Regions from separate parts of the Priestia sp. HNGD-A6 genome, predicted to be linked through region 2. Evidence: predicted binding sites of a transcription regulator. Region 2 holds the regulator's gene; each other region holds the start of a gene.

Region 1 (4,707 bases), 2.2 Mb from region 2:
TTCAAGAACTGTATTTATTAAATCATTCTGTCATTCGTGAATTGTCACGTAGAAAAGTAACGATTGCAAGAACGTTTGTCGGAAACTATATGACAGCCATTGATATGGCCGGTGCTTCTATTTCGATTATGAAATTAGATGAAAACTTAAAGAGTCTCCTATCTGAAGAGTGCGATACTCCTGCGTTAAAAATCAAAGGTGAAGTACCAGCTGTCACTTATGATGAAATCATCGGTAGCGTAGAGGCCCCGAAAGTGTCTTATGAGGTGCAAACCAACAAAGAATATTCCGTAGTAACGGAAAATCGATTGACGTTGAATAATATTATTTTTATGGTAGACCAAATGAGTGAATGTATTATTAGAAATGAAATACCGTTTTGTGAATTAGATTCCCATGCTGGTGACGGAGACTTTGGTATGAGTGTTGCTAAAGGATTCAAACAATTGAAAGCTGAATGGCACGAAATTCTAGAAAATAAATCAAATGATATTGGAAACTTTCTAGAGGCATGTTCCATTGTTATCATGGAGCACTGTGGCGGGGCATCAGGGCCTATTTGGGGATCAGCATTTCGTGCGGCTGGAAAGAACACTGAATCTAAAACCGAACTGACTTTAACAGAATTTGCTGAAATGATCCAAGCGTCTGTAAAAGGCATTCAAGCAACAGGAGAACGTTCTTTTGGGCGTGGAGCTGTTGTAGGAGATAAAACTTTAATCGATGCTTTAGTACCTTATGCAGATACGTTAACATCAAGTGCTGCTGAGGATGAAAGCTTGAAACATGCTCTTGTCAAAGCAGCAGAAGCTGCTGTTGAAGGAGCAAAATCAACTGAACAGATTGTTGCACGTATGGGGCGTGCTGGTACGGTTGGAGAAAGAAGCCTTGGTTATCCGGACGCAGGTGCACATGGATTAGGTGTAATTTTTACTGAAGTAGCTCAAGTAATGCAAGAAAAACAGTAAAATTTGGTATTATCTCCTCTAAGTATAGTGTAAAGAAATTACTCTTTGAGAGTGAGGGTTACACTATATTTAGTGGGGATTTTTTTATGGGGCACAACAACAAGTTTTTGCAACCGAGTTTAATTTAGATGTAGTAAAAATGCACAATAACCAATAGTATTTCAAGGATAAAAAAGAAAAACATAAAGTGAACGAGCCCTTGATTATCAAGGGCTCGTTTTTAGCATGTCTCCCGGAATAATGTATACAAGAGAATGAATTGTTTTTTGTTCCTATAATAAGGATTATTTTATAGATTAAAGTTTCAATAACTATAAATATTAAAAGCATAAACCTACTTTTTACAAAAAAGATATTTCTTTGGCTGGTTTGTACAAAACTTTCTCCTTTACAACTAGATGCGTTTATTGTATGATTACACAATAGGAACATTTGTTCGATATTAAGGGTTTAGAGATAAATAAAGGAACAACAGAATAAACCAAGACAGTTAAACACAAAATTTTCTCGCACGGAGCAAAAACATTTGAGCCAATCCTTATTATTTATCCATATACATTGTCGTTTACTGTAAACGTACTAACAATCGGAGGTTTTAAATTATGAATGATAAACAAGCAGCACTAGATATGGCTCTAAAACAAATTGAAAAACAATTCGGTACAGGATCAATTATTAAGATGGGAGAAGGCACACATACAAAAGTTGAGGCATCTAGCTCAGGCTCATTAGCTTTAGATATCGCTCTTGGAATTAATGGTTATCCAAAAGGAAGAATCATGGAAGTGTACGGACCCGAAAGCTCAGGTAAAACAACAGTTTCCTTACATGCGATTGCAGAAGTACAAAAAAATGGAGGTCGAGCTGCCTTTATTGATGCTGAACACGCACTTGATCCAGTTTACGCAAGAAAACTAGGTGTAGATATTGATGAGTTACTGTTATCTCAACCAGATACTGGTGAGCAGGCACTTGAAATTGCTGAAGCATTAGTTAGAAGTGGTGCTGTAGATATTATTGTTGTTGACTCAGTAGCAGCATTAGTTCCGCAAAAAGAAATTGAAGGGGAAATGGGAGATTCTCATGTAGGTCTACAAGCTCGCTTGATGTCTCAAGCCCTTCGTAAACTATCTGGAGCAATTAATAAGTCTAAAACCATTGCTATCTTCATCAATCAAATCAGGGAGAAAGTAGGCGTTATGTTTGGAAATCCGGAAACAACGCCAGGTGGAAGAGCACTAAAATTCTATTCTTCCGTTCGTCTTGAGGTTCGCCGCGCTGAACAACTTAAACTGGGAAATGACATAGTTGGTAACAAAACAAGAATTAAAGTAGTCAAAAATAAGATGGCACCTCCTTTCCGCATTGCTGAAGTAGATATTATGTATGGAGAAGGTATCTCAAGAGAAGGAGAAATCTTAGATATTGGTTCTGAAGTAGATATTGTTCAAAAGTCTGGATCTTGGTTTTCTTATAATGGGGAACGTTTAGGGCAGGGACGAGAAAACGCTAAGGTTTTCTTAAAAGAAAACCCTGAAATCAGAGAAGAAATTAGAAAAAACATTATTGATTTTAAATATGGTAATACTGACAACGAAAATGATATTGATAACGATAGCGATAGTGAAAACGAAAGCTAATAAAAGCTTAAAATGCCTTTCCCGGCAGCTTCAAGCCCATCCATTTCACTGATTTCACTTCATTATTTTGGTCATTTTATGCGATTTATAGTAGGCAGCAGGGAGCTGATATTTTCTTAATTCAAAAGGAGCTTGGCCACAGTAATCGTAAAATAACGGAACGTTATCTAGCAAAGGTTTTGCAGAGAAAACAAAAAATTGGGCTACTGTGGAAGGAACAAGATTTCTAATTGAGATACTGTTGTCTAAAGCGCTATACTAGACTTTTTATTGCAATCTTTTTAAACAGAAAAATTCTTATAGCAAACAAACAGAACCCTATTTAATTAAATAGGGTTCTGTTTAATTAGATCAAGGTCTATGGAAGTTGACCGTTTTCTCATCGTCCCCCGTGCGTTCAAACCAACCTCTAAAGGCCCAGTTATCATAACCTCCATCACCTTCATTAATAAACGTTCCTTCTTCAAATATCCAGACCCCAAACGTGATACCATCATAATCTACGGTATCAAAATATTGTACACCTTGTAACTGGTCGGAATTATAACCTTGACTTAAATTCATTACTATCACATTATACTGCTGACCCGATTCAAAGAAAGCTTTTTCCATCGCTCCCTTAACAAAACCACTTCGATTGTCGGCAGTTTTAGCCGCATCTGCAATGGCTTGTCCTATGGCTACTGGATCAATCGCTACGTCTCCTCCAACTTCTGCAGCTTCTGCGGAGCCAGCAGAACCTCCTAAATTCGGTAGAGCTAATGGCGTCGCTAACATAGCTAAACCTACAGCAGAAGCTACAACAGCTTGTTTCGCTCTTCTCATTTGATCTCCTCCTATTTTAGTTGATTCTTAGAACAAATACCCTTTTTATGAATATTAAAACAAAAATTCCATAATTAAGTATATATAGGGGGCAAAAAAGTAAAATAAAGGTTTGAAAAAACCTGAAAATAATCTCGATCTATTGAAGATTCAGATAGGTTAAATGTACATTTCAGTAAAGACTTTTATAAAACGTCACTTACTTATTTGTTACTGAGTTGCTCTGCCAAACCGATTAAAAGTCCTTCTATTCCACGAATGTAGCAGAGACGATACGAGTCTTCGTACTGAACCACTTCGCCAACGAGCTGAGCGCCATATCTAGTAAGTCTGGAGACCATTTCGTCAATGTCTTCAACAGTGAACATGACGCGTAGATAGCCGAGAGCGTTTACAGGAGCATTCCGGTGATCTGATATAGTAGGTGGGCTGAGAAATTGCGAAAGTTCAATCCGACTGTGACCATCCGGGATAACCATCATCGCAATCTCTACACGCTGAGAACCCAATCCCGTTACGCGGCCACCCCATTGACCTTCGACGGTGGCCCGCCCTTCGAGACTCAAGCCAATCTCCTTAAAGAAAGAAATTGCGTCATCAAGGGATTCTACAACGATGCTGACATTGTCCATTCTTAGTAGGTTGTTTTTTTCCATAGTTTTATCTCCTTATGTGTAAAATTTTATTATCTGTCCATTTTCATAATCATTCTATTTAAAAGTTACAAATTCCTTTCAAACAAAACATTCCTATCCTGTCACTAGGCCATATTTGTTGTATACTTTATATTTTTTGTAGAAAAATGATCTATTTGTCATTAATACACGAAGTACTTTATCATTTACTTAACTAATTAATGAAAAAATGGGTGTAATAATAATTCTAAAGAGTGTATAGTAAAGAATAATTTTTCATTATATGTCTGAGAGGTGGGATTGTTATGGAAAAGCTAGAATATGAATGGGTAAAACAAGCACGACAAACTTTATTAGAGCAGTGTAGAGAATTGAGTGAAGGTGACTTGACGAAAGAGTTTGCATTTGGTTTTCAAAATATTAGAGATTCTCTAGTTCATGTGGCAGGTTGCTACCATGCTTGGTTAGGTTCTTTTGTGCTTTCAGAAACATCATCACCACTATTCACAAAAGAAGTAATTAATACTATGAAAATAGACGATATTCAGCATTATTTTCAACAGGCTGATAGATATGTAGAAAAAGTATTGGAGCAATTCACAGATAGATTTGATGAGTCTATCGAAAAAGAACTTGCTT
Region 2 (4,707 bases):
CAGCGCATTTGCAATAAAAAAAGTAGCCAGTACGCCTACGAGGTTTTTTCCTATTTTCTTTCGACGAGTTTTTAACTCAGCAGCATCCTTCGCTTTAATGTAAGGTTGAAGAATTTGCAAGATGAAATAAATGAAAACAGCAACGATAATAATGGGTCCCAGAGGGCGCATTAAATTTCCTAACGACAATAGAAGACCAATATAAAGCCAGCTAAACTTGTTATGAGCAAATCTTTTTATAATAAGGTAAAAAGCTGCATAAAATAAAAAAGTAGCTAAATGCTGATTGGTTAACACTGAGCTGTAGAGAATGTTCGGAATGTAGAACGCATATAGGAAAGCTGCCATTCTCCCAGCAAGTTCGTTAAATACTTTAGCGCCAATTAGATAAATAAAAATAACGGTTCCAGTAGAATAAAAAATATTTAACAATTTTAATGTGAAAATGCTATCTCCAAAACAGCGAATAACAATAGATTCATAGAATGAAAAGCCTAGCTGATATACCCATGTAGTGAAATAAACGCTTTGGTTAAATTCATAATTTCCCTTTGCGATATTACGTGCGGCATCTAACATGACAAGAAAGTCAGATTTTACAGGTGTTTGAACAGAAAGCATCCATGCTAATCGAACACCTAAGGTCAAAACAATCAGTGAAATAAAAAAAACAGTTTTGTTCATGTATCTACTTGCAATAGCTATTAGAAAAATGACAAGGAAAGTGATACATATTCCTTCAATAATAAATGAATTACTTAAAGCCAAGCCTTTTAAGTCCAATGAATTTGTCATCGCACTATAACTGCCCCATAGAGACCATGTAAGAATCATGACACATAAAAGAATCAGGCTTTTGGATAAAAATGAGTTAAGCATATTACCTCCTGCAAATTATTTCAAAGATAAGGTACAAAATTCCTACCCTATGATACCATATTTTATTATTTTGTATATATTTTTCTTATAGAGTATAATATTAGATTGTTCTGAAATTACAACAGCGGCACAACGTGTAATAAAAGGTTCAGCGGAGTAGACAGTGATTTAGTAATAGATAAAAGAGGTTGAAAAAAAAGGATTTTAGTCGAAGGGAAAAACGAACCATTAATCATCATGTTTGATGGTTCGTTTTTTATGGTGAACGTAGGTTTCATTTGTTTAGTTCTTTCCAGCAGTTGATTGGAGGGCAAGACGAAGACTCCTGCGGGAAAAGCGGAAGGGGTGAGACCCCGCAGGAGCGCAAGCGACGAGGAGGCTCACCGGCCGCCCGCGGAAAGCGAAGTCTTGCACGGAAATCAACAGAGGTGTCACAAGCAATCCCTGCTAGCTTATTTATTTCATTTGTTTCCCTTTAGACTCGCTTGATTTAGTTATGTCTCAATCTCTTCTTTTTTATCATGTGTTTTCTGATGGGAACAGCTTTTATGTTTTAAATCGATCTTTTAATAAATTCCATAGGGAACTCACTCCGAGACTAATGCTGATCAGAATTCCTGATAAAGCTACTATTAAAGCGATATATTCAAAGATAGAAAACTGCTTCATACTATCCCAATTGATGTTTCCCTTTAGCTTGCTAATAACTAAATTCATTCCGTAAATACCGGAAAGAACGGTATAAATCGTTAAAATTAATAATAAGTAATTGTGACGCTTGGCCGCGATTTTCTCTTGATTTTGATACAAAGTACCAAGGGTTTCTTTGACTTCTTGATAAAGAGAATTGATGTGGAAGATTTTTTTAAAGAGCTCAGAAAACTCTTGACCTTCCGTGCGAGAGCTAATTTCTAAAAATAAATATTTACCTGAAAATACAGTAATAGAGCGAATTAGTCGCTCGATGCCCTCTGAATTTTTATGAAACGTGAGCTGAGAATACTCATAGGATAGTTTTAGCAACACGATTTTATAGAAAAAATGCAAAAATAAATTATAGTAATGCTGGCCAAATAGATGATTCATCAAAAGCTGATCCGTTTTAGAGTCTGTCGATTTAGAAATACACGAAAACACATGGTCTGTTATAACGTAATAGGTTTCAGGAGCCCATCTGGAATACACGTGTTTGGTATTATACGTTTTAATATACTCATGGTTGTGTGCAGAGATAAACGGTTTCCCGTCAGGCGTATAGCTATTTAGCTGCCCAGTACGAAATAAAGTTGTGGAGTTAATTTCTTGCTCTTGATTTACCGTTACATAACTTAATACAAACATCCGTTCATCGATAAAATAAGGAAGACTCCCGACGTGCTGTTCACGCGTCGCTTCTTTTTTAATGTGTTCGTTCAAAAATGGCGCGAGCTGTGAAAAAATATAATCCTGTACTTTGCTATAGCGATGATGTTCATAGGTAATGGTGGATCCATGCTCTTCAGCAAGCTTCGGTTCTAATACACGAAAATGATTCATGAATTCTAAAATGTCATCATAGGTGTAATGATTATGACTCATCTCAGTGCGAATGGTCATGACGCCAATTTCAAAAGGACATAAAAAAACATCCACAGACAGCACGTTGCTAGACACGGTGGTGGAGGAAGTTTGTAGCGTAACGGTATGGTCTATTTTTTTTGAAAATCGAAGCAAGCCTTCTTTTTCGCACGAATCAGGAAATAGAATACATTCAATGTAAGGAAGAAAATATTGATCCAAGCTATCATGAGATACGTAATACTGTTCTCCGTAGTATTCTTTTTCTACATGTTTGTTTTGAATGGAAAAAAACTCAAACATATTTGCTTCTAGTGCATGAACAAGCTGCTCTTTATTTTTTCGATCAAAGGAAAAAGGAAAAAGAAACATGTTCATTGCTTTGGTAGGCATAATAGTTTGAAATGGTTCTGTTTTCCTTGGTGTATTGGTCATAAACTACATCCTTCTTATAGTCGGTTGTATTTTTTTTGAGAGTCGAAAAAATGCAGACAGAAAGTAAAAGGTAAAACAGGCTTTATAAAAACCGCTCTACCTGCCTGTAATGATTCGACGTATCATTTATAATATGCCAATTTTTTTAGAAAACAAACGTAAAAAACCAACTAACATCATGATTAGTTGGTTTTACATACAGTGTGTAATTAGTGAATCGTGCGATATACACCAGTGACTTTTCCTAAAATCGTTACGTGGCGAAGAATAATAGGCGCCATCGTTGAATTTTCAGGCTGTAAACGAACGAAATTTTCTTCTTTAAAGAAACGTTTTACCGTTGCTTCGTTGTCCTCGGTCATAGCGACCACAATATCTCCGTTATTAGCAGTTTGCTGCTGACGTACGATTACCATATCGCCATCTAGAATACCTGCTTCAATCATACTTTCTCCCATAATTTCAAGCATAAATACATGATCATCTGGAGAAACGAATTTATCTGGAAGAGGGAAATATTCTTCCACATTTTCAACGGCTGTTATAGGAAGACCCGCTGTTACTTTACCGATAACAGGAACATTAATGACATTGCTTTTAGGGATGTTTACTTCGTCTAGTTGAAGAACTTCGATTGCTCTTGGTTTTGTTGGATCTCTGCGAATTAACCCTTTGCTTTCTAAACGAGCTAAATGCCCGTGTACAGTGGAGCTAGAGGCTAATCCCACCGCTTCCCCAATCTCACGAACAGAAGGCGGATAACCTTTTAATTTTACTTCGTGCTTAATAAAATCTAGTATGTCTTGTTGACGTTTTGATAGCTTCATATTTTTCACCTCGATTTTAGCTATTCTTTAGGTGAATTATACCACGTGATGTGTCAATATACAAACATAAGTTCGAAGAATTCCATTGACAGAAACAAATGTTCTCAATAAAATAAGAACATATATTCTGATAGGGGGATCATAATATGCACCAATTCTTACATTCTATGAAACATTACGCTATTTTTTTTGCAGTTATCGCTGCACTTACATATGTATTGACGCTGGTTTTAGGAGCGGATAAAGTAGATTTAGACAAATATTCAACGGTTACTATTACAAAAGGAGATACGCTTTGGGACTTGTCCAACAAGTATCATAATCACCATCATTTGACCACCAATGAATTTGTCAAATGGGTTGAAGACGTCAATGATCTAAACTCAGACACTGCCCAGTCTTTATCTCCTGGAGATAAATTATATATTCCTGTTTTAAAAAAAGAGTTACATAATCAAGTGGCAATTGAACAGTAGTGTGTAACGGCCGTTCCTGAATATTGTTAGAAGCCGAAAAGGTCGTGATAAAAGTGGACGCCATTATTTATTGCCGTGTAAGTACGGATAAAAAAACCCAAGAAACATCTTTACAGCGCCAGCAAGAAGAATTAAAAAAGCTTGCTGATCTTCACCATCTAAACGTAAAAAAAGTCGTAATGGAAAAAGCAAGCGGATATGACGTAGACAGAGAGGGTATATTGGATGTTCTTCATACAATGAAAGAAGAAAAAATATCTGTGCTGCTCATTCAAGACGAAACGCGATTAGGCAGAGGAAATGCCCGAATCGCGCTTCTTCATGCTTTTCATAAAGAAAATGCTACGATCTATACGATTAGTCATCAAGGTCAGCTTCAGCTTTCAGAATCTGATTCGATGGTGTTAGATATTATTAGCTTAGTGGAAGAGCATCAGCGGAAATTACATAACGCTAAAATTAAAAGAGGAATGAAAAGAGCCGTAGAAAACGGTTATCGTCCGCAGCAAAATTTAAAAAATCAAGGAGTTAAC
Region 3 (4,707 bases), 2.2 Mb from region 2:
AAAGGTTTGTAAAAAAAAGGGCTTAAGTATAGGAAGAGGAGTTATACAAGAAATGCTCCCCCATTTTCTTTCTGATTCACAATTGAGGCATCGGTTATCTATGTTAAATAAGGTTAACTGTATTAAAGTCGGAAAGAGAAAACAAGGAACAGAGATTACAGAATTAGGTATAGAAGTACTAAGTCAATTTGAAAATTTGATGACTGCTAATGAAAAAAAGGCAGTTACTCTTTTGGAGTAACTGCCTTTTCGGTAAGTATTTAACTAACCCACAATTAAGTAACACCTTCTACAAACTCTTTCAGAGAATCATATATTTCTAAAGCGTCCCATTCACCCATACCATGTTCAGCTGTGAAAACTGGATAATCTTCATTCGCTATATCAATAAAAAGCGGGTCACCGCCGATTTCTTCATCATACCCTATGACAAACCAGCTTTCTTGCCAATCTCCTTCTTGATTCCCTATAAGGAAATTGGCTTCTAGATCTTCTCTATAGCCTAATTGTCCATCTAAAAACTCGCTTTTAAGATAGATATAATAAGGAGTAGAAAGAATTTCTCCCACTTCATCTTCAAATTCTACTTTCACCGACGTACCTGGAAGTGCTTTAAGAATTTTATAGATTTTCTCTATATCCGGCTTTATCATTTGCTTCTCCCCTTTAATGATCTGTATGATTTATCGTGGCCATTACCCATTCTTCTAAGCTGTCTGCTATTACTTCGCGCTGTTCCCAATCGTGCCAAAAGGTGATAATTTGGCCGACTTTTCCTCCTTCAGCCGGATCCAAGTCTATACAAATATCATCTCCTCCCCCATTCGTGGCAATCGAAATCCAACGCGGGTTCCACCACAATTCTTTTTTCACTGGTCCAACAGGTTCTACTTCTGGAAAATCTTCAAATTCTCCTCCGTCTAAAAGCTCTTTTAAGGTTTGCCACGTATAAAGAATCTCCTCTAGAGGTAATAGAGTATAATTTTCAATAACTCCTATATACTCATCGCTCTGTCCATTATGTATCATTAACCAGTCTTTAAGGTTTTGGGGGAAGGTTAGTCCCACCTTTTGTTCAACCGCTGCAATTTCTGATTCAGCAGCTGCTTCGTTAAGTGTTCCTACTGCTTCTGGACGATTTATTCTCAACCACTGTTCAAATTCATGCCAAACCTGCTTCATTTTAAAGGCCTCCTTATATAACATCACTAAATGAATCTATGAAAAATGATTCTGTACTTTTTAAGCTTATACTAATTATGTATGGAAATCTTATGTAAATAAACTGTTTTATTACTTTCTACTACATGAAACGAATATCAATTAGCTCGCTTAACCTCATTTTATTTGCCTGGTTACCCCCCTCATCTATAAAAACAAATAATCCTCCTAGAGAATCAACGAACTGAATAACTCCTGTTTCTGTTATACACTGCCCATGCTTGTAATACGTCAGGTACACTTTTTTATGTGTATGAAGCGCTTCAATCAAAGTGAAATTAATCTGTTCCATTTGATCTTCTGTTAAAAAAGGTTGTGGTATTTCTGCTTGTTTTTTTATAATTTCCTGTAATCCTTTGTATTGCTCTGGCATAGTGGCGAACGGTCGCCATTTTTTCATTCCTCTGTTCTGCATAGCAGCTTCCTCCTTTATGCTTTATGACCTCCTAGAAGGCCGTTTCGATAACGAGCCGTTGAATGATCGAGATAGCTTGAGGCCCGTAGAACGCTATTCTTTCCATAACGAAGACGAATGTCATCGATCGTTTTTGCAAGTGCATAGGCTCTTTCCCGCTGATCAATATCCTCAAATAAGCTCATTTGTTCTTCTTCTTGAATGCGTGTGTTCGCCAAGGAAATCCCAATGGAACGAATCGGCATTCCGCTATCATGTGTATGTAAGATGGTTAAACAATACGGAAAGATATCTTGGCTTAAATTCGAAGCTCTCCTCATTTTCTTTTGTCTTGAGAAGCCTCCACCTGTTCGTTTGCTGTAACCAATGGATAAATGAACAGTCTGAGCCACTACTTGATGCATGCGTAAACGAAAACATACATCGTCTAATAGCTCCAACAGCAATAACTCCACTTCTTTTCGGTTTGTATAATCATGGAATAGAATCTGACTTTTTCCAAATGAACGAGAGCTAGGAATGTACACATCAGAAATGCGACTGTAATCAATCCCATTCGCGTGTTGATGCAACTCTTCACCCAGAATGCCAAATTCTTTTTGTAACATCTCCTTTGAAGAAAGAGCGAGTTCTTTGATGGTGTGAATGCCTAACCGTTGTAAGCGTCTTTCCGTAGCAGACGAAATTCCCCAGAAATCCTTCATCGGATGAATGGACCACAGCTTAAAGGGAATATCCTCATATCGCCAATAAGCAACTCCTGTTGGGCTATTCTTAGCCTCATGATCTAAGCTCACTTTTGCCAGTAAGAGATTGGGACCGATGCCTGCGGTAGCTGTCAGCCGTGTCTTACGGTAAATCTCGTTGATGATTTTATGAGCTAATTCTTCTGGTGTTTTAGCGAATAAATGCAACGAAGCTGTCGCATCAATAAACAACTCATCAATGCTGTACGCATGAAAATCTTCAGGAGCCACATACTGTAACACCAAACTAGAAATATAGTTCGAAGCTTTGATATACCTCTCCATAGATGGATTCACGACATGGATATCTTTTCTTTTAGGAATGTCGAAAAGACGACTTCCTGTTTTGATTCCTTTTTTCTTTAATAAAGGTGTGGCAGCTAACACAACCGATCCAGACCGTTTGATATCTCCTACCACCGCAAGCTTTGTTTTCAGCGGATCTAACCCCCGTATGACAGAAGAAACTGAAGCAAAAAATGCTTTCATGTCGATGCATATAATGACTCTGTTTGGTAGCTGGGCATAATCCATTGAAAGAACTCCTTAGATAAAGAACGTTTGTTCTCTATTATATACGAACAAACGTTCTTTATTCAATGGAAATTCTAAATTTTTCCCGATTATTGCTATCACTTGCATAGAATTTATTGTTACATTAACAGAAGTAACTACTACATAACGTAATAGTAAGAGTTCAAAAAGACTAAACCCTAAAGGGGGATAAATGTTGAAAAAAGAATATTTTGTGCAATATTCAGACCAAAGTATAATTGATAGTTTTGACTTTCCAGAAGATAAATTTGTATCTATTACTGTAGGGATTAGGGACATTAATCATGATCTAATCATCTCTTTAGTTCGAAAAATGTTTGGTTTACCTGTTTTTTTTGTTTTAGACTCAATGCTCTCTGGACATGGAAAAGAAACATTGATTAAAAATAAAATTCCTTTTTATGAGCATTCATTAGATGGTGCTATTATTAAAGTTGATTCTGAAGAAAAATTGAGCCATGTTAGTGGATTAGCAGAAGAATTAGTTAATAATGGGCTGAGTATATTCATTTTCTACGGAGAAGGTATTGTAGAGCAGGATTTAATTCCTTCGAGACAATGGAATAAACCTATAGAATTTAAAAATGTCGATATAGATAAAGTCGATACATTTGTGGATGTGGAAGAGGTTGGATTTACGATATTCAGTAAGAGTGATCTATTTAACTCACCTGGAAAAGTCCAAAATTATATACCTCGTAGCTACTCACTTGATATTAATAGCAGCGATATTTAACATTTCTAAATTAAAAGGAGGAGGGTTCGTAGTCAATGAAATATAAAAATAATAAGAGTATACTAAAAATGTTAGCTATCATCCTTCTTTCTATAGATCTATTCTTTTATCTTTTAGCACTAAAGAGCCTATACGTTTTCTCTTCAAAGGTTTCGATATATTTTCTGATATTTGTTCTACACTTTATCTATTTATACATAGTCCTTATAACCGTTAGCAAAACAAAAGAGTCTAAAGTGTTTTGGGGAGTAATTGGGCCGTTTTTTATTGTACCTATGGCAATCGTTGGGTGGTTCACGTTCTTTTATACTAATAAAGTTGACTATTATGATCTAAGTTCCCCTAAGAATACCCAAAAACTTATTATTGGTTATTCTAATTGGAGTCTTGGAGAAACTAATCATTACTATGATTTTTATAAACAAACGGAATTCCCTTTGGTGAAAAAACGAATAAATCAAGAACCTCTTCATGTTATGACACGAAATACGGATATGAGCGATTTAAATGTTTTAGGAGCTCATGATGCACAATGAGGAAATGAACAAACAGTAACTTTTACATCTCCATATCTAAATAAGGAAGTAACCTTGAATTTAAAGTAAGTACTTTTTTCTACTTAAACAACAGAGTTGAGAAAAAGCCTGTATCTAAGGAGATCCAGGCTTTTTTCTTTTCTAATTTAGTTAACATGCGTTTGATTATCGGAATCGTACAAAATATGAGCTCTTGATATACAAGGGCTCTTTACCCTTTCATATTTTTCGTCACACAGTTATTTTTTTATTGCATCATCTTCTCCAGTAACATATATTTTAAATCTTTATAAAACTCAATTTTATAACTTTCAATTGCTACTATGTCTTCATTCACAAGTGAAGCCTCTTCTTACTGTTCAATAAAACCTGCCTTAAATCATATGATTAATTCCACAGTAAGTGGATTAATTTAATTAAAATAGAAAAAAATGATATTATTGGATATTAGGAGGTATTTATGTACAAATTTTTGATTTTTATTATAGTAGCGTTTTA
Region 4 (4,707 bases), 960 kb from region 2:
CTTACATCAATATCAAGCTAATTTACGTCTGGTAAAAGGAGCTTACAAAGAATCGCCAGAAGTATCGTTTCCGGAAAAGAAAGACGTAGATGAAAACTATAAAAAAATCATTAAAATGCATTTATTAAATGGACACTATACAGCTGTAGCAAGTCATGATGAGGAAATGATTCAGTATACAAAACGATTAGTAAGAGAAAACGGCATTTCAAATGATCAGTTTGAGTTCCAAATGCTTTATGGAATTTGCGTAGAGCTACAGGATCGTCTGGTCAAAGAAGGATATAAAGTCAGGGTTTATGTTCCTTACGGAATTGATTGGTTTGGGTATTTCATGAGACGCCTAGCCGAACGCCCCGCCAACGTATGGTTCGTATTAAAAAATTTCTCCAAATAAGTTCAGTCCAAGAAACATAAAAAATTCGACACAAGTATCCTGAGCTTCGTGTCGAATTTTTTAATTAGTTTAATCCGTATTCTTTGATTTTGTTATAAAGGGTGCCGCGCGAAATGCCAAGCAGATCTGCTGCTGCACTTTTGTTTCCATAGGTTTTTTGAAGAGTCTCTTCTATTAGCCTAGCTTCTTGGAGAGAATCTTCTTCTTTTTGAACTTCTGTGAAAGAACTGGCATCCTTCAGATTGTCAGGAAGGTGCGTAAGGGTAATCAACGACTGATCACTAAGAAAAATCATTCGTTCAATCGTATTTCTCAGCTCGCGAATATTTCCTGGCCAATCGTATTGCATAAAGGCTTCGAGAACTTCAGAGCTGATGAAAGGAGCCTTCTTTTTATACTTTTTACTAAATTCCTGTACAAATTGCTGCGTTAATGCTTCAATGTCTTCTTTATGGTCTCGAAGCGGCGGAATGATAATATTAATGACGGTCAGCAAATAGTAAAGATTTTCATGGAATTCACCGGCTTTTAGCAACTCTTCCAAAGGCGTCGTAGTAGAGGCTACAATTCGGGTTTGGACTTGAATTTCTTCCGTGCCTCCAACGTGATAAAAGGCTCGTTCTTCCAAGTAACGGAGAAACTTAACTTGAATTTCAAGAGGCATTTTATCAATTTCTTCAATAAATAACGTCCCGTTATGAGCCTGCTCCAGTTTTCCTGCAATGGTCGTTGGATCTTCTGAAAAGACGTCTTTTTGATGACCAAAGAGTTCAATTTCCAGAAGTCCAGATGGAATAGTGGCGCAATTTAAAGATAAAAAAGGTTCTTTATGTTTGGATCCCCCGTAGTGGATGGCCTGAGCCAGCATTTCTTTCCCAGAACCAGGTTCTCCTGTTAATAAAATAGGCATATCTGTAGATGCCACTTTTTTGGCAATGTCAACGGCTTGCTTAATTTCAGGACTGATACCCGCAAAAGAAGAAAATGGATTATCTTTCGGAATGAGAAGAGATACATCAATTTCTTCATTTAGTCTTACAATATTGGTAATGTCATGTTCGGTTGCGACTCCACCTATGACTCGGTTGTTTCTTATAATAGGAGATGCATTGATGAGCACGTGAGTTTGTTCATTAGGACGATGATACGTTCCGCGCACAGGACGCCCTTCATTTAGAATCGTATGTAGAATGATGGATTCATCTTTAAAATGCTCTCCGATTTTTCTACCAATAATATCATCTCTCTGAATCTTATACGTATGTTCCGCAGCAGTATTCCACAAGATTACATTTCCTTCATGATCGACCGCTGTCACTGCATCATTAATGGTTTCTGCCAATGTATCAAAATAGGAAGCTAATATCTCATTTTGGCTATGCAAATGTGTAATCCACTGTGAAGGTGTTACAAGTCCTATTGTGGTTTCTTGGTTTTCTGCTTGAATGAGGACTGGTCTATTCCAGTTTGTGTTGGCTTGTAAATTGGCTAACGTAGAAGTAGAAGATGAAGGCCAATTTGTGTCCGCTATTACTTTTTTAATGGACGATGCCTCGTCATGACCTGTTAAAAGGTATCGTTCATCTTTTTGTATTACATAAAAGGTACTTGCTGTGACTACAACGAAATCATAGTTGGAAAGTTCAGATTTCACTTTAGCTAAAGAAGTTGATTCTTCAACTGTTATAAAGGAGTTATTTATAAGAACTTGATCAACGCTTGCCATACTAAACCCCTCTCAGTACATATTTTTTATACTGTATCATAATTTAGAAATTGGCGCAAAAGCCTATCTTTTTCAAACAATTAGGCAGCTTACTTTCTTTTATTGCTTTCATCTAAAGAGTTGTATTCCCCTCGAAAAGGGTAGTATAAGAATTTAGTGGGTAATAAAGTAACAGGGTAAAAAATCAAAACAAACAAACACTATATAAGATTAATACTCATTAGTTTCATTTATGAGTATAAAGTGATAAAATACGAATATCAGTTCGTGTTTTCGGTTTTTACATATCGTAATAAAAATAGATAAAACAAGAAAATAGAAACGGAGGCCTTCATTTGAAAGATCAGTTTGAATTAGTATCCCCATATCAACCGCAAGGTGATCAGCCAAAGGCAATTGAAAAGATTGTGAAAGGAATTAAAGAAGGTAAGCAGCATCAAGTATTATTAGGTGCTACAGGAACGGGAAAAACCTTCACTATGTCTAATGTTATTAAGGAAATAAATAAGCCGACATTAATTATGGCTCATAACAAAACGCTTGCTGGTCAATTGTACAGTGAGTTTAAAGAGTTTTTTCCTAATAATGCAGTCGAATACTTTGTCAGTTACTATGATTACTATCAGCCTGAAGCTTATGTACCTCAAACAGATACATTTATTGAAAAAGATGCAAGCATTAATGACGAGATTGATAAACTTCGTCACTCAGCAACTTCTGCTCTTTTTGAACGAAAAGATGTCATTATTATTGCCAGCGTATCCTGTATTTATGGATTAGGGTCTCCGGAAGAATACAAAGAAATGGTCGTATCTCTTCGAGTAGGAATGGAAAAAGAACGCAATCAGCTGCTTCGTACGCTAGTGGATGTACAGTACGAAAGAAACGATATTGACTTCAAGCGCGGAACGTTCCGCGTTCGCGGTGATGTTGTTGAGATTTTTCCTGTGTCTCGAGATGAACACTGTATTCGCGTGGAATTTTTCGGGGATGAAATTGACCGCATTCGCGAAGTCGACGCCTTAACAGGAGAAATTATTGGAGATCGTGAACACGTGGCTATCTTCCCGGCATCTCACTTCGTCACGAGGGAAGAAAAAATGCGTGTGGCCATTCAAAACATTGAAAAAGAACTAGAAGAACAGCTAGAGAAGTTAAAAGAAGCAGGAAAGCTTTTAGAAGCGCAGCGCTTGGAGCAGCGCACTCGCTACGACCTAGAAATGATGAGAGAAATGGGATTTTGTTCAGGAATCGAGAATTACTCTCGTCATTTAACGCTTCGTCCGGCTGGTTCTACACCTTATACACTGCTGGATTTCTTCCCGGAAGATTTCCTTCTTGTGGTGGATGAATCCCACGTTACCATTCCTCAAGTTAGAGGAATGTATAATGGAGACCAAGCGCGTAAACAAGTGTTGGTGGACCATGGTTTCCGCTTGCCGTCTGCATTAGATAACCGTCCGCTTAAATTTGATGAATTTGAACAGCATATTAAACAAATCGTCCATGTTTCAGCAACACCAGGTCCTTACGAACTTGAGAAGGCGCCTGAGGTGATTGAACAAATTATCCGTCCAACGGGATTATTAGATCCAAATATTGAAGTTCGACCAATTGAAGGGCAGATTGATGATTTAATTGGAGAAATTCACGACCGGATTAAGCGAAATGAACGAGTGCTCGTCACGACGTTAACAAAGAAAATGTCTGAGGATTTAACGAACTACTTAAAAGAAATTGGCATTAAAGTTCAATATCTTCACTCTGAGGTGAAGACGCTCGAGCGTATTGAAATTATCCGAGAGCTGCGGCTTGGAAAATATGATGTGCTCATAGGGATTAACTTACTTCGTGAAGGTTTAGATATTCCAGAAGTTTCGTTAGTAACCATATTAGATGCGGACAAAGAAGGATTCTTGCGTTCAGAACGATCGCTTATTCAAACCATTGGACGTGCTGCGCGAAATGCTAATGGACATGTCATTATGTATGCAGATCGCATCACAAACTCTATGGACATTGCTATCAATGAGACCAAGCGTCGTAGAAGTATTCAAGAAGCTTACAACGAAGAGCATGGTATTACACCGACAACGATTCAAAAAGAAGTTCGAGGCTCAATTCGTGCAACAGTAGTAGCAGAAGATACAGAAACGTATGAAGAAGCACCGGCATTTGATAAACTCAATAAAAAAGAAAAAGCAAAGCTCGTAGAAGAAATGGAACAAGAAATGAAAGAAGCAGCCAAAGCGCTTAACTTTGAACGCGCAGCTGAGCTTCGTGACTTGATTCTAGAATTAAAAGCGGAAGGGTGATAAAACATGGCGATGGAAAAAATCGTGGTAAAAGGTGCACGAGCCCACAATTTGAAAAATATCGATATTGAAATCCCGCGAGACAAATTAGTGGTATTAACAGGGTTGTCAGGTTCTGGTAAATCTTCTTTAGCTTTCGATACAATCTATGCTGAAGGACAAAGACGTTATGTCGAGTCACTTTCGGCGTATGCAAGACAGTTTTTAGGTCAAATGGATAAGCCAGATGTAGATTCGATCGAAGGATTGTCGCCTGCTATTTCAATCGA

Evidence for each region. The regulator LexA, encoded in region 2, represses DNA repair genes until DNA is damaged. The targets are predictions, from matches to a motif close to CGAACATATGTTCG.
Region 1: the regulator LexA is predicted to act here: its motif matches at 1,394-1,407, upstream of recA (recombinase RecA).
Region 3: the regulator LexA is predicted to act here: its motif matches at 2,961-2,974, upstream of SCI76_RS05195 (DNA polymerase thumb domain-containing protein).
Region 4: the regulator LexA is predicted to act here: its motif matches at 2,378-2,391, upstream of uvrB (excinuclease ABC subunit UvrB).

The regions. Positions count from the first base shown of each region.
Region 1 is NZ_CP138621.1:1,061,640-1,066,346, reverse strand. Features, by position in the region: gene dhaK (dihydroxyacetone kinase subunit DhaK) at 1-968, shown strand, start outside; gene recA (recombinase RecA) at 1,571-2,608, shown strand; gene SCI76_RS05425 (hypothetical protein) at 2,960-3,433, opposite strand; gene SCI76_RS05420 (VOC family protein) at 3,637-4,089, opposite strand; gene SCI76_RS05415 (DinB family protein) at 4,374-4,707, shown strand, end outside.
Region 2 is NZ_CP138621.1:3,937,860-3,942,566, forward strand. Features, by position in the region: gene SCI76_RS20085 (glycosyltransferase family 39 protein) at 1-879, opposite strand, end outside; gene SCI76_RS20090 (hypothetical protein) at 1,158-1,358, shown strand; gene SCI76_RS20095 (hypothetical protein) at 1,426-2,871, opposite strand; gene lexA (transcriptional repressor LexA) at 3,081-3,698, opposite strand; gene yneA (cell division suppressor protein YneA) at 3,845-4,174, shown strand; gene SCI76_RS20110 (recombinase family protein) at 4,228-4,707, shown strand, end outside.
Region 3 is NZ_CP138621.1:1,016,871-1,021,577, forward strand. Features, by position in the region: gene SCI76_RS05175 (sigma-54 interaction domain-containing protein) at 1-241, shown strand, start outside; gene SCI76_RS05180 (SMI1/KNR4 family protein) at 276-653, opposite strand; gene SCI76_RS05185 (SMI1/KNR4 family protein) at 667-1,182, opposite strand; gene SCI76_RS05190 (YolD-like family protein) at 1,304-1,636, opposite strand; gene SCI76_RS05195 (DNA polymerase thumb domain-containing protein) at 1,651-2,916, opposite strand; gene SCI76_RS05200 (hypothetical protein) at 3,110-3,673, shown strand; gene SCI76_RS05205 (hypothetical protein) at 3,709-4,209, shown strand; gene SCI76_RS05210 (DUF4181 domain-containing protein) at 4,670-4,707, shown strand, end outside.
Region 4 is NZ_CP138621.1:2,977,585-2,982,291, forward strand. Features, by position in the region: gene SCI76_RS15080 (proline dehydrogenase family protein) at 1-397, shown strand, start outside; gene SCI76_RS15085 (sigma-54-dependent Fis family transcriptional regulator) at 462-2,123, opposite strand; gene uvrB (excinuclease ABC subunit UvrB) at 2,459-4,438, shown strand; gene uvrA (excinuclease ABC subunit UvrA) at 4,445-4,707, shown strand, end outside.